DNA from 3 places in the Citrobacter sedlakii genome. Region 3 is predicted to be linked to each of the others. Evidence: predicted binding sites of a transcription regulator. Region 3 holds the regulator's gene; each other region holds the start of a gene.
What was found. The regulator LexA, encoded in region 3, represses DNA repair genes until DNA is damaged. The targets are predictions, from matches to a motif close to TNCTGTATGTACATACAGNA.
Positions count from the first base shown of each region.

Region 1: a site for LexA is predicted at 2,067-2,086, ahead of dinB (DNA polymerase IV). Genes of this name have one in related genera too.
Region 2: a site for LexA is predicted at 1,469-1,488, ahead of JY391_RS05885 (DinI-like family protein). Genes of this name have one in related genera too.

Region 1 covers NZ_CP071070.1:3,593,818-3,597,099, forward strand. The annotation lists gene pepD (cytosol nonspecific dipeptidase) at 1-956, shown strand, start outside; gene dinB (DNA polymerase IV) at 998-2,053, opposite strand; gene dpaA (peptidoglycan meso-diaminopimelic acid protein amidase) at 2,316-3,056, shown strand; gene JY391_RS17235 (class II glutamine amidotransferase) at 3,027-3,282, opposite strand, start outside.
Region 2 covers NZ_CP071070.1:1,242,548-1,245,829, reverse strand. The annotation lists gene JY391_RS05900 (hypothetical protein) at 1-205, opposite strand, end outside; gene JY391_RS05895 (DUF1367 family protein) at 205-801, opposite strand; gene JY391_RS05890 (hypothetical protein) at 886-1,107, opposite strand; gene JY391_RS05885 (DinI-like family protein) at 1,217-1,450, opposite strand; gene JY391_RS05880 (hypothetical protein) at 1,940-3,282, shown strand, end outside.
Region 3 covers NZ_CP071070.1:4,392,056-4,395,337, forward strand. The annotation lists gene dinF (MATE family efflux transporter DinF) at 1-998, opposite strand, end outside; gene lexA (transcriptional repressor LexA) at 1,119-1,727, opposite strand; gene JY391_RS20825 (diacylglycerol kinase) at 1,850-2,218, opposite strand; gene plsB (glycerol-3-phosphate 1-O-acyltransferase PlsB) at 2,389-3,282, shown strand, end outside.

The DNA.
Region 1 (3,282 bases), 800 kb from region 3:
CCGACTCTGAAGAAGAGGGTGAGATCTACATGGGCTGCGCAGGGGGGATTGATTTTACCTCTAACCTGAAGCTTGAGCGCGAAGCCGTTCCGGCAGGCTTCCAGTGCGTTAAGCTGACCCTGAAAGGGTTGAAGGGCGGCCACTCCGGCGGCGAAATCCACGTGGGCCTCGGTAACGCCAACAAGCTGCTGGTACGCTTCCTCGCCGGTCATGCGCAAGAGCTGGATCTGCGTCTGGTCGACTTTAATGGCGGCACCCTACGTAACGCGATTCCGCGCGAAGCGTTTGCCACCGTTGCGGTTGCGGCTGACAAGGTCGAGACGCTGAAAGCGCGGGTCAATACTTACCAGGCTATCCTGAAAAACGAACTGGCAGAGAAAGAGAAAAATCTCGTGGTTCTGCTGGAGACGACGACCAACGAGAAAGCGGCGCTGACCGCGCAGTCTCGCGACAGCTTTATTCGTCTGCTGAACGCGACCCCGAACGGCGTGATCCGCAATTCTGACGTCGCCAAAGGCGTGGTGGAAACGTCGTTAAACGTGGGCGTGGTCACCATGACTGACGACAACGTAGAAATTCACTGCCTGATCCGTTCGCTGATCGACAGCGGTAAAGACTACGTGGTGAGTATGCTGGATTCTCTCGGCAAGCTGGCAGGCGCGAAAACCGAAGCGAAAGGCGGCTACCCGGGCTGGCAACCGGATGCTAACTCGCCGGTGATGCACCTGGTGCGGGAAACCTATCAGCGTCTGTTCAACAAGACGCCGAACATTCAGATCATCCACGCAGGTCTGGAATGCGGTCTGTTCAAAAAACCGTACCCGGACATGGACATGGTTTCCATCGGGCCAACCATTACCGGTCCGCACTCGCCGGATGAGCAGGTTCATATCGAAAGCGTGGGTCATTACTGGACGCTGCTGACGGAACTGCTGAAAGCGATCCCGGCAAAATAAGTCGGTAATCCATACCGGATGGCGCTACGCCATCCGGTCGTCTATAACCCCAGCAGTAACTGCCGCTCCAGCTGCGGATCAAGCAGCGTAACGTGTAATCCCACCAGGCGAACGCCTCGCCCTCCCCGTCTTTCGTCCCAGGTTTTACGCGCGGTAGAAAGTAAATCGTCTTTGTTCAACCGCGGCCAGACGTGTTCCTGGGTGGTTTGCTGAAAATCATTAAATTTTAATTTCACCCCCTGACGGGCGATTAATAAATCCGGTTTGACCTTTGCCAGACGGCGTTCAAGCTCGGGGTATAAGCGCTCGATGATCGCCTCGCATTCCGACCAGTGATGAATATCTTCCGCCATCGTCCGTTCGACACCCACGGATTTTCGCAGGCGTTCGCTGTTGACGTCCCGCTCGTCAATTCCCTGACTGCGCTCCCAGATAATGCGTCCGAATTTGCCAAAGCGTTTTAACAGCGTCGCCAGGTCAAAATGCTGAATATCGCCGCAGGTACGCAGTCCCATACTTTCCAGTTTTGCCGCAGAGACTTTTCCCACGCCGGGGATTTTTTCCAGCGGCAGCGTTTCGAGAAATGCCGGAACGTCTACTGGCGTGATCACGTACTGCCCGTTTGGTTTATTCAGATCAGAAGCGATTTTTGCCAGAAATTTTACCGGTGCGACGCCCGCAGAAGCGGTCAACCGCAGTTCGTTAAAAATGGTCTGGCGAATTTCCTGAGCGATAAGCGTCGCGGAACCATGACAATGGGTGCTGTCGGTGACGTCAAGATAGGCCTCGTCCAGCGAGAGGGGTTCAATGCGCGAGGTGTAGCGGGAGAAAATTTCGCGGATATGTTCTGACGCTTCTTTATACGCATCGAAACGACCGGGTAATAAGGTGAGGTGCGGGCATAACTTTAACGCCATTCCCGTGGGCATCGCGCTGCGCACGCCAAACTTTCGCGCCGGGTAATTGGCGGAGCTGATCACGCCACGCCGCTCCCGGCTGCCGCCAATGGCGATGGGAATATCGCGCAGCGCGGGGTTGTCGCGCATTTCAACCGCGGCGAAAAAACAGTCCATATCAACATGTATGATTTTACGCATCGCCCCTCCCACACACTGTTTAAGTATACAGTATATTTAGGGAATGAGAAGTCAATGAAGAACCCATAATGTGGTGTCAAAAGAGATGCAATTAAAGAAATGTCTTAATTCGTTTTAGCGTAAAGTGTAAACACAACACGCGGGGCTTGCGAAAAACTGCCGTGGTGCTAATGTGAGCGCTTAAAATCCAGATTCGTCCGATTTTGGGTACTGATATTTGCCGTTCTGGCATGTGTAACCGTTTTATCAAGGAACAAGCAGTATGCGTAAAATCGCATTGTTTATTGCGATGCTTTTGATCCCGTGCGTGTCGTTCGCCGGTTTGCTGAGTAGCAATAGCTCCACGACGCCGATCAGCAAAGAGTATAAGCAGCAGTTGATGGGTTCGCCTGTCTATATTCAGATCTTTAAAGAAGAGCGCACGCTTGATCTCTACGTTAAGATGGGCGAACAGTACCAGTTGCTCGACAGCTATAAGATTTGTAATTACTCCGGCGGTTTAGGCCCTAAACAGCGCCAGGGAGATTTCAAAAGCCCGGAAGGTTTTTACAGCGTTCAGCGTAGCCAGCTCAAACCGGACAGCCGTTTCTATAAAGCCATTAACATTGGCTTTCCTAACGCCTATGACCGCGCACACGGTTATGAGGGCAAGTATCTGATGATTCACGGCGCCTGCGTGTCCGTTGGCTGCTACGCCATGACCGACAGCGGGATTGACGAGATTTTCCAGTTCGTCACCGGCGCGCTGGTGTTTGGCCAGCCGAGCGTTCAGGTCAGCATCTACCCGTTCCGCATGACCGACGCCAATATGCAGCGTCACAAGTACTCTTATTACAAGTCGTTCTGGGCGCAGTTAAAGCCAGGCTACGACTACTTTGAGCAGACCCGCAAGCCACCGACCGTTTCCGTTGTCGATGGCCGCTATGTGGTCAGCAAGCCGTTGAGCCACGAGGTGGTTCACCCGCAGCTGGCGTCAAACTATACGCTCCCCGAGACAAAATAACGCCCACTCGCCTGGCATGATCTTTTGCCAGGTTTCATTGCCCGTCAGCGGTTGAGTGGCGATCACCGAGACCACATCGTTAGGTGTGGTCTGCGAGCTGAAGTCAATTTCCACATCCTGATCCAGCAGCGTAGCGACGCCAAACGGCGCCCGGCGCGTGATCCAGTACAGATTCGTTGAGCAGAACGCCATCACATAGCGTCCGTCTGACAGCAGCATATTGAAC
Region 2 (3,282 bases), 1.6 Mb from region 3:
ACCCCCACGCCCTGTTTTGCCAGACGCGGCTCGGGCGAGGCGCTTTGTCGCCTTCCGGCAGCCGGGCGCTGACAGTCCAGGTGAGATAATCGGAGTTCAGGCTGCGCTCTACCTTCACACCGCGGCGCCGGTAGTTAGCCACCAGTTCGTCGGCCTGTTCGGTTGTGCAGTCAGAGTGATGGAACCAGCTATATTTCATCCCCATCACCCCGCAAAGCTCATAAGCTGGGAGGCGGCGTTTTCGGCTTCTTCTTGCGTGCGGAACGTGCGGGACAGTATCCAGCGCCAGAGAACGTCGAGCGCGGCTTTGTACAGCTGCTGGAACTCGGTTTCGTCCATATTGGCAAATGCAATGCTGCGAGGATGCTTGCGGAGGGTGCCGTCCGGTAGCTGGATAGCGTCGTAGTGGCCGGACTCGATGGTCACCCACGCACGATAGGCGTCAAAGGATTTGCAGGCACTGATGCTGCCGGCGCGCTTATCAGCGATGCGATCGAGATACTGTTCGGCGGCGTCAAGAAGTGCGCCCTCATTCCCACCATAGGAAGCCAGGAATTTTGCGTAGCCGGTCACCAGCTTGCGTTCGTTGGATGAGATCGCGCCGCCGGTAGGCTCCCAGTATTCGAAGCCCAGATTCAGCAGAGCGAAGAAGCGGCGATGAAACGCAGGATTGCGTACCTGTTTGAAGTCGGCCACCAGCACGGCGCCGAGCTTAATTTTTGATTGCAATAAATCGCTGGTCTCCGGCGTAGCCGGGATCAGGATCCCTGAGGACTGCTTAATGAGTTGTAACTGCGCCATGGTATTCACTCCGTGGCGCATCGCGGTCAGGTTGCTGGTTGTTCAGGCCAGCTCAAGAATTATGATTGCGTACGTAGTGACAAGTCAATTTTTAGAAGCCATTTCCCGGACAATTTCCATGATGGTTTCTTTTGACCAGTAAAGATCATCTCTGGATAACTTTCTGGGTGTTACAGCCCCCTCTCTGCTTGTAATAATATACCGTTCCTCTGCTCTAATCCTGAACGACAGAACCTCAAGCCCTCTTCCATCAGTAATGGTCACCCGAAAATTATCAGCAAGATCTGATTGAACTATATCCGCCACGTAATCCCCCTGAGCGACATACAGACGCAATTAAAAAATGTCGGCAGCAGCATCAAAGGTATACACATTGCGGTATTCGGATAAATGCGCGCCAGCCCTAAGCGCTATGTTAATAAAACCAATCGTCAGCGCTCTCCCAGGTCTCCTGGAGGATCATTTCAATTTGCTTTTTATCGTCCTTGGCAGCGCCATAAACATTAAGTCCATCAGATCCGGCTCGTCGAATCACCAGGCTGCAATCTTCATACTGATTGTTAAGCCGCTTAAGCAGCTCCTTCTCAAGTGCAGCCTCCGCACCGTCAGGAAGTTTTTTAGTGCGATCAATGGTTAACTCAACTTTCATTATTGCCTCCATTGCATATACTGTACTTTTATACAGTATACCTGTGAGAGCAAATGATCAACGTCTTTAAAGCACAAAATGTTAATTTTCTGTCAGGAGGTAAAAAAATAATCCGCCATATCCTATTGAACTCTAAGATTTTTTAGATGCAAATCCCTCCGACTGGCAAAGCCCGGGTAAATTGGCACGCACCTGTTCCATAGTGAAGGCAGAAAGAACTGATTGCTTACTCAACCACTTGCTGTGCATACTTATGACACTACACATTAACTCATTATCAGTTATAAGCGAGTTTCCTCTCCCTCAAGAACGATTTACGTCTCGTCCCTAGTCCATGATGTGAGTTTAGATCCGATCTACTTAAAGCGTAGAGGTAAAATATCATCTAAAATTTGTCAAAAACTCAACCTTTTCATAGATAAAATACAATAGCTTAAGTATAATCTGGATAACTTTGAGTTCAATTTATAGAATTGGAATTTTTGGGAAATGAAAAAAATATCCAGAAGAGATGCAAAGGCAACTTTCCTACGCGGATGGTTAAGATTTATTCTAAGCGTTGAAAGGAAAAAAAATAAGAAACCCAAAAAGGGAAGAGATGGGAATTTGCGTTTTACCGATGATACAACACCTATTCAAAATCAAGTTGTATCATTTATTGAAAATATTTCCGTCATCACAGAATATGACTCATCCATACTTCGTCGCGATGCGGAAAAAATATTAATCCCTAAACATTTTGATTTGTATGATAACCCTGAAAAATCTCTGTTATTCATTAGTGCCGCAGCAAAATTAATAGCACGAGGGAAGAGAAAATCATATACATTTAATTATAAGAAAAATAAGACTCACTGCTTAGGGTTAGAATGTCTTCTTGGTGTAGCGCTCACTGCAGCCAGACAAAACAACATTTATTTTAAAGATAGTACAATTCAAATTAATGGGGTTTATCCCAAAGATGAGCAGTATCTTGAAATCATTCGAGATATTGGGCTAGTAAAAGAAATAAGCAATGCAGATCCTGGAAAAGTACTTGATGCAACAGAAGCATCTAAGAAAGTCAATCCTAAGCAGAGAATATTTTCCGCTGATAGCATTGGGAAAGAAAATGCCTCAGCATTTGCTCATGACACTAAAAATATTACGGCTGAAAAATTCACCAAATACATTAACAGATGTCTCAACGACCACGAATTGAAACTTGTTAGTGATGCAGAAAAACATTTAACTTCGTGCATGGGTGAACTTCTCGATAATGCCGAAAGACACTGCGGGTTAGAACAACGATCTCGTTGGTATCTACGCGGATTTGTTAATAACAACGTAAAGAATCCAATTTGTGAAATAGCTGTATTTAACTTTGGACAAACTATTGATGAAACGTTTAACAATTTACCTGACAATCATTTTTCATTAAGTAAACAGGTTACTCCATATGTAAATAAACATATTAAAAAACGAGGTATGTTTAAAGAAGGCTTGATTACGGTTGCTGCTTTACAAGGGCGTGTAAGTTGTAAAAATGAGAAAGAAACAGATAGTTCAGGCACAGGAACTATTGAATTACTTAAACTATTCCAAGACATGTACGATAATCTGAAGAAAATGGGTCGTGACATCAAAGGTGGCGTAAAAATGACTTTGATATCAGGTTGTACACATATCAATTTCGATGGTTCCTATCAATTAAAACAAAAATTAGTAAATGATGCTGAAAGCGATATCTTTACATACCCATTTAACAATATAGGGCTTGAATCTGAACCGGATCGCACCTATCTTAAGCGTATGAAAGACGCTCGGTTCCCTGGTGTAATGATCAATATTCG
Region 3 (3,282 bases):
CCCACCAACAGGTAGGTCAAAGAAAACAGCAGTGCTACGATGCCTGACTGACGACACGCCGCCCGCCAGACCTCCAGCAATTGACTACCGTCCCGCGCGCCATACGCCTGGCCGGAATGCGCCTCAACAGCGTAGGCAAAGCCGTCCAACGCATAGGCGGTAAAGGTAAGCAGCGTCATGAGCACTGCGTTCACGGCAATGATGTCGCCGCCAAGCCTTGCGCCAAGAACAGTAATGGCGCCAAAGCAGAGCTGGAGCAGCAGCGAACGCAGCATAATGTCGCGATTAAGCGCCAGCAGGCGACGAATATTCCCGCGCCAGGCCTGCTTTAACATCTCCATCGAGACGCCGCGCAGATGCAGCACCTTGCGCACCATCAGCATTCCCAGCAATAGCGTGGCGTATTCAGCTATCACCGTAGCCAGCGCAGCGCCCTGCACGTTCATATGCAGGCCCATCACCAGCCACAGGTCGAGGATAATGTTGAGGATGTTACCGACAATCAGCAGAATCACCGGCGCCCGCGCATACTGCACACCGAGCAGCCAGCCCAGCAGGACCAGATTGGCCAGCGAGGCGGGCGCGCTAAGCCAGCGGATTTCCAGGAAGCGTCTTGCCTGCGCCAGCACCGCTTCGCTACCGCCGACGATATGCAGCGCCAGATCGATCAGCGGCGTTCGGCAGAGCGCAATGAGCAGGCCAGCGCCCAGCGCCAGCAGCAATGGCTGTACTAACGCGCGCGCCAGCGCCTGTGGGTTCTTCGCTCCAAACGCCTGCGCCGTAAGCCCGGTAGTGCTCATTCGTAAAAAGAGCAGCAGCATGAACAGAAAACTGGTAGCCGTCGCCCCAACCGCCACCCCGCCGAGGTAAACAGGACTATCAAGGTGGCCTATCACCGCGGTATCTACCAGCCCAAGCAGCGGCACAGTGATGTTGGAGAAAATCATGGGTAAGGCAAGACGCCAGAGCGCTTTATCAGCAGATGCAAAGAACGGCATGAGAAGAAGCCTGAGGAGCAGTTATCGTAGATTTAAAATTATACAGGCCTGATAAGCACAGCGCTGCCAGGCCTGGCGCCGGATAACGGCGCGTACGCTCTTATATCCGGCTAAATGAAATTACAGCCATTCACCGTTGCGGATGACGCCGACGGCCAGCCCTTCAATCGTGAAGCTTTGTTCACGCAGATCCACGACGATCGGTGTAAATTCGCTGTTTTCTGGCAGAAGCTCGACTTTGTTGCCCTGTTTTTTCAGGCGTTTTACCGTTACTTCGTCATCAATGCGCGCCACGACCACCTGACCGTTACGTACATCCTGCGTTTTGTGTACCGCCAGCAGATCGCCGTCCATAATGCCGATGTCTTTCATCGACATACCGCTGACGCGCAGCAGGAAGTCGGCATTCGGTTTAAACAGTGACGGATCGACCTGGTAATGGCCTTCAATGTGCTGCTGCGCCAGCAGCGGCTCGCCTGCCGCAACGCGACCGACCAGCGGTAAGCCATCTTCTTCTTCCTGCAGCAGTCGAATGCCGCGGGACGCGCCGGAAACGATTTCAATCACCCCTTTGCGCGCCAGCGCTTTCAGGTGTTCTTCAGCGGCGTTTGGGGAACGGAACCCCAAACGCTGCGCGATTTCCGCACGCGTCGGCGGCATACCTGTCTGGCTGATGTGATCCCGAATAAGATCAAACACCTCTTGCTGCCTGGCCGTTAACGCTTTCATTCCGCCCCCTGGGTGTATATACAGTTATGCTGTGAGTATATACAGCTAAAGGTGATTTTGGAACCACAAACTGCACAATGATCCGCAGTTTTATGCGGTTATGGAACGGAGCGCGTATGTTGTTAGTGAAAATGGGCCCACAGCAGAATGCCCCAGGTGATCAGCGCGACAATAATGGAAAGCAGCACTGCCGCCGATCCCATGTCCTTCGCCCGTCCTGACAGCTCGTGATATTCGGATCCAATACGGTCGACGACGGCTTCAATTGCACTGTTTAAAATTTCAACAACCATGACCAGCAGCACCGAGCCAATCAGCAGAACGCGGGTAATAGCATCGACATCCAGCCAACAGGCGATGGCCACGCCTGCCAGCACCGCAATGCTTTCCTGACGGAACGCCGCCTCGTTGACCCATGCTGCGCGAAACCCCTTCCAGGAGTAACCGGCTGCTTTAATAATTCGGGTGAATCCAGTGGTATTGTTAGCCATTAAAAGAACCTTTTTGCATTATTGGCGTCAATGACAATGCTTTGTTAGCGCGTATAATCTGAGTGCGGGCAACGCGGCGCGAAGTATGACCGTATACAACAGAAATTCACATGACTTTCTGATATCCTTGCAGCGCATTTGCATTATTAACCAGAGGCTTTACATCGTTTATGTCCGGCTGGCCACGAATTTACTATAAATTACTGAATTTACCATTAAGCGTACTGGTAAAAAGCAAGTCTATTCCGGCGGATCCTGCCCCGGAACTGGGACTCGATACCTCTCGCCCAATTATGTACGTTTTGCCGTATAACTCCAAAGCGGACTTACTCACACTGCGCGCGCAGTGTCTGGCGCACGATCTTCCCGACCCGTTAGAGCCGCTGGAGATCGACGGCACGCTGCTGCCGCGCTATGTCTTTATTCATGGCGGACCGCGTGTCTTTACGTATTACACGCCGAAAGAAGAATCTATCAAGCTGTTCCATAACTATCTCGATCTGCATCGCAGTAATCCAGACCTGGATGTGCAAATGGTGCCGGTCTCGGTGATGTTTGGCCGCTCGCCTGGACGTGAAAAAGGCGAAGTGAATCCGCCGCTACGTATGCTTAACGGCATTCAGAAATTCTTTGCCGTCTCCTGGCTGGGGCGCGACAGCTTTGTGCGTTTCTCGCCGTCCGTGTCGCTGCGCCGCATGGCCGACGAACACGGCACCGACAAAACCATCGCGCAGAAACTGGCGCGCGTGGCGCGTATGCACTTCGCCCGTCAGCGTCTGGCGGCGGTCGGTCCGCGTCTGCCGGCGCGACAGGATCTGTTTAACAAACTGTTGGCCTCGAAAGCCATTGCCCGCGCGGTAGAAGACGAGGCGCGTAGCAAGAAGATCTCCCACGAAAAAGCGCAGCAAAACGCCATTGCGCTGATGGAAGAGATCGCTGCGAACTTTTCTTACGAGATGATTCGCCTGACCGACCGCATTCTGGGCTTTACCTGGAACCGTCTGTATCAGGGGATCAACGTCCATAACGCCGAGCGCGTGCGCCAGTTGGCCCACGACGGGCAC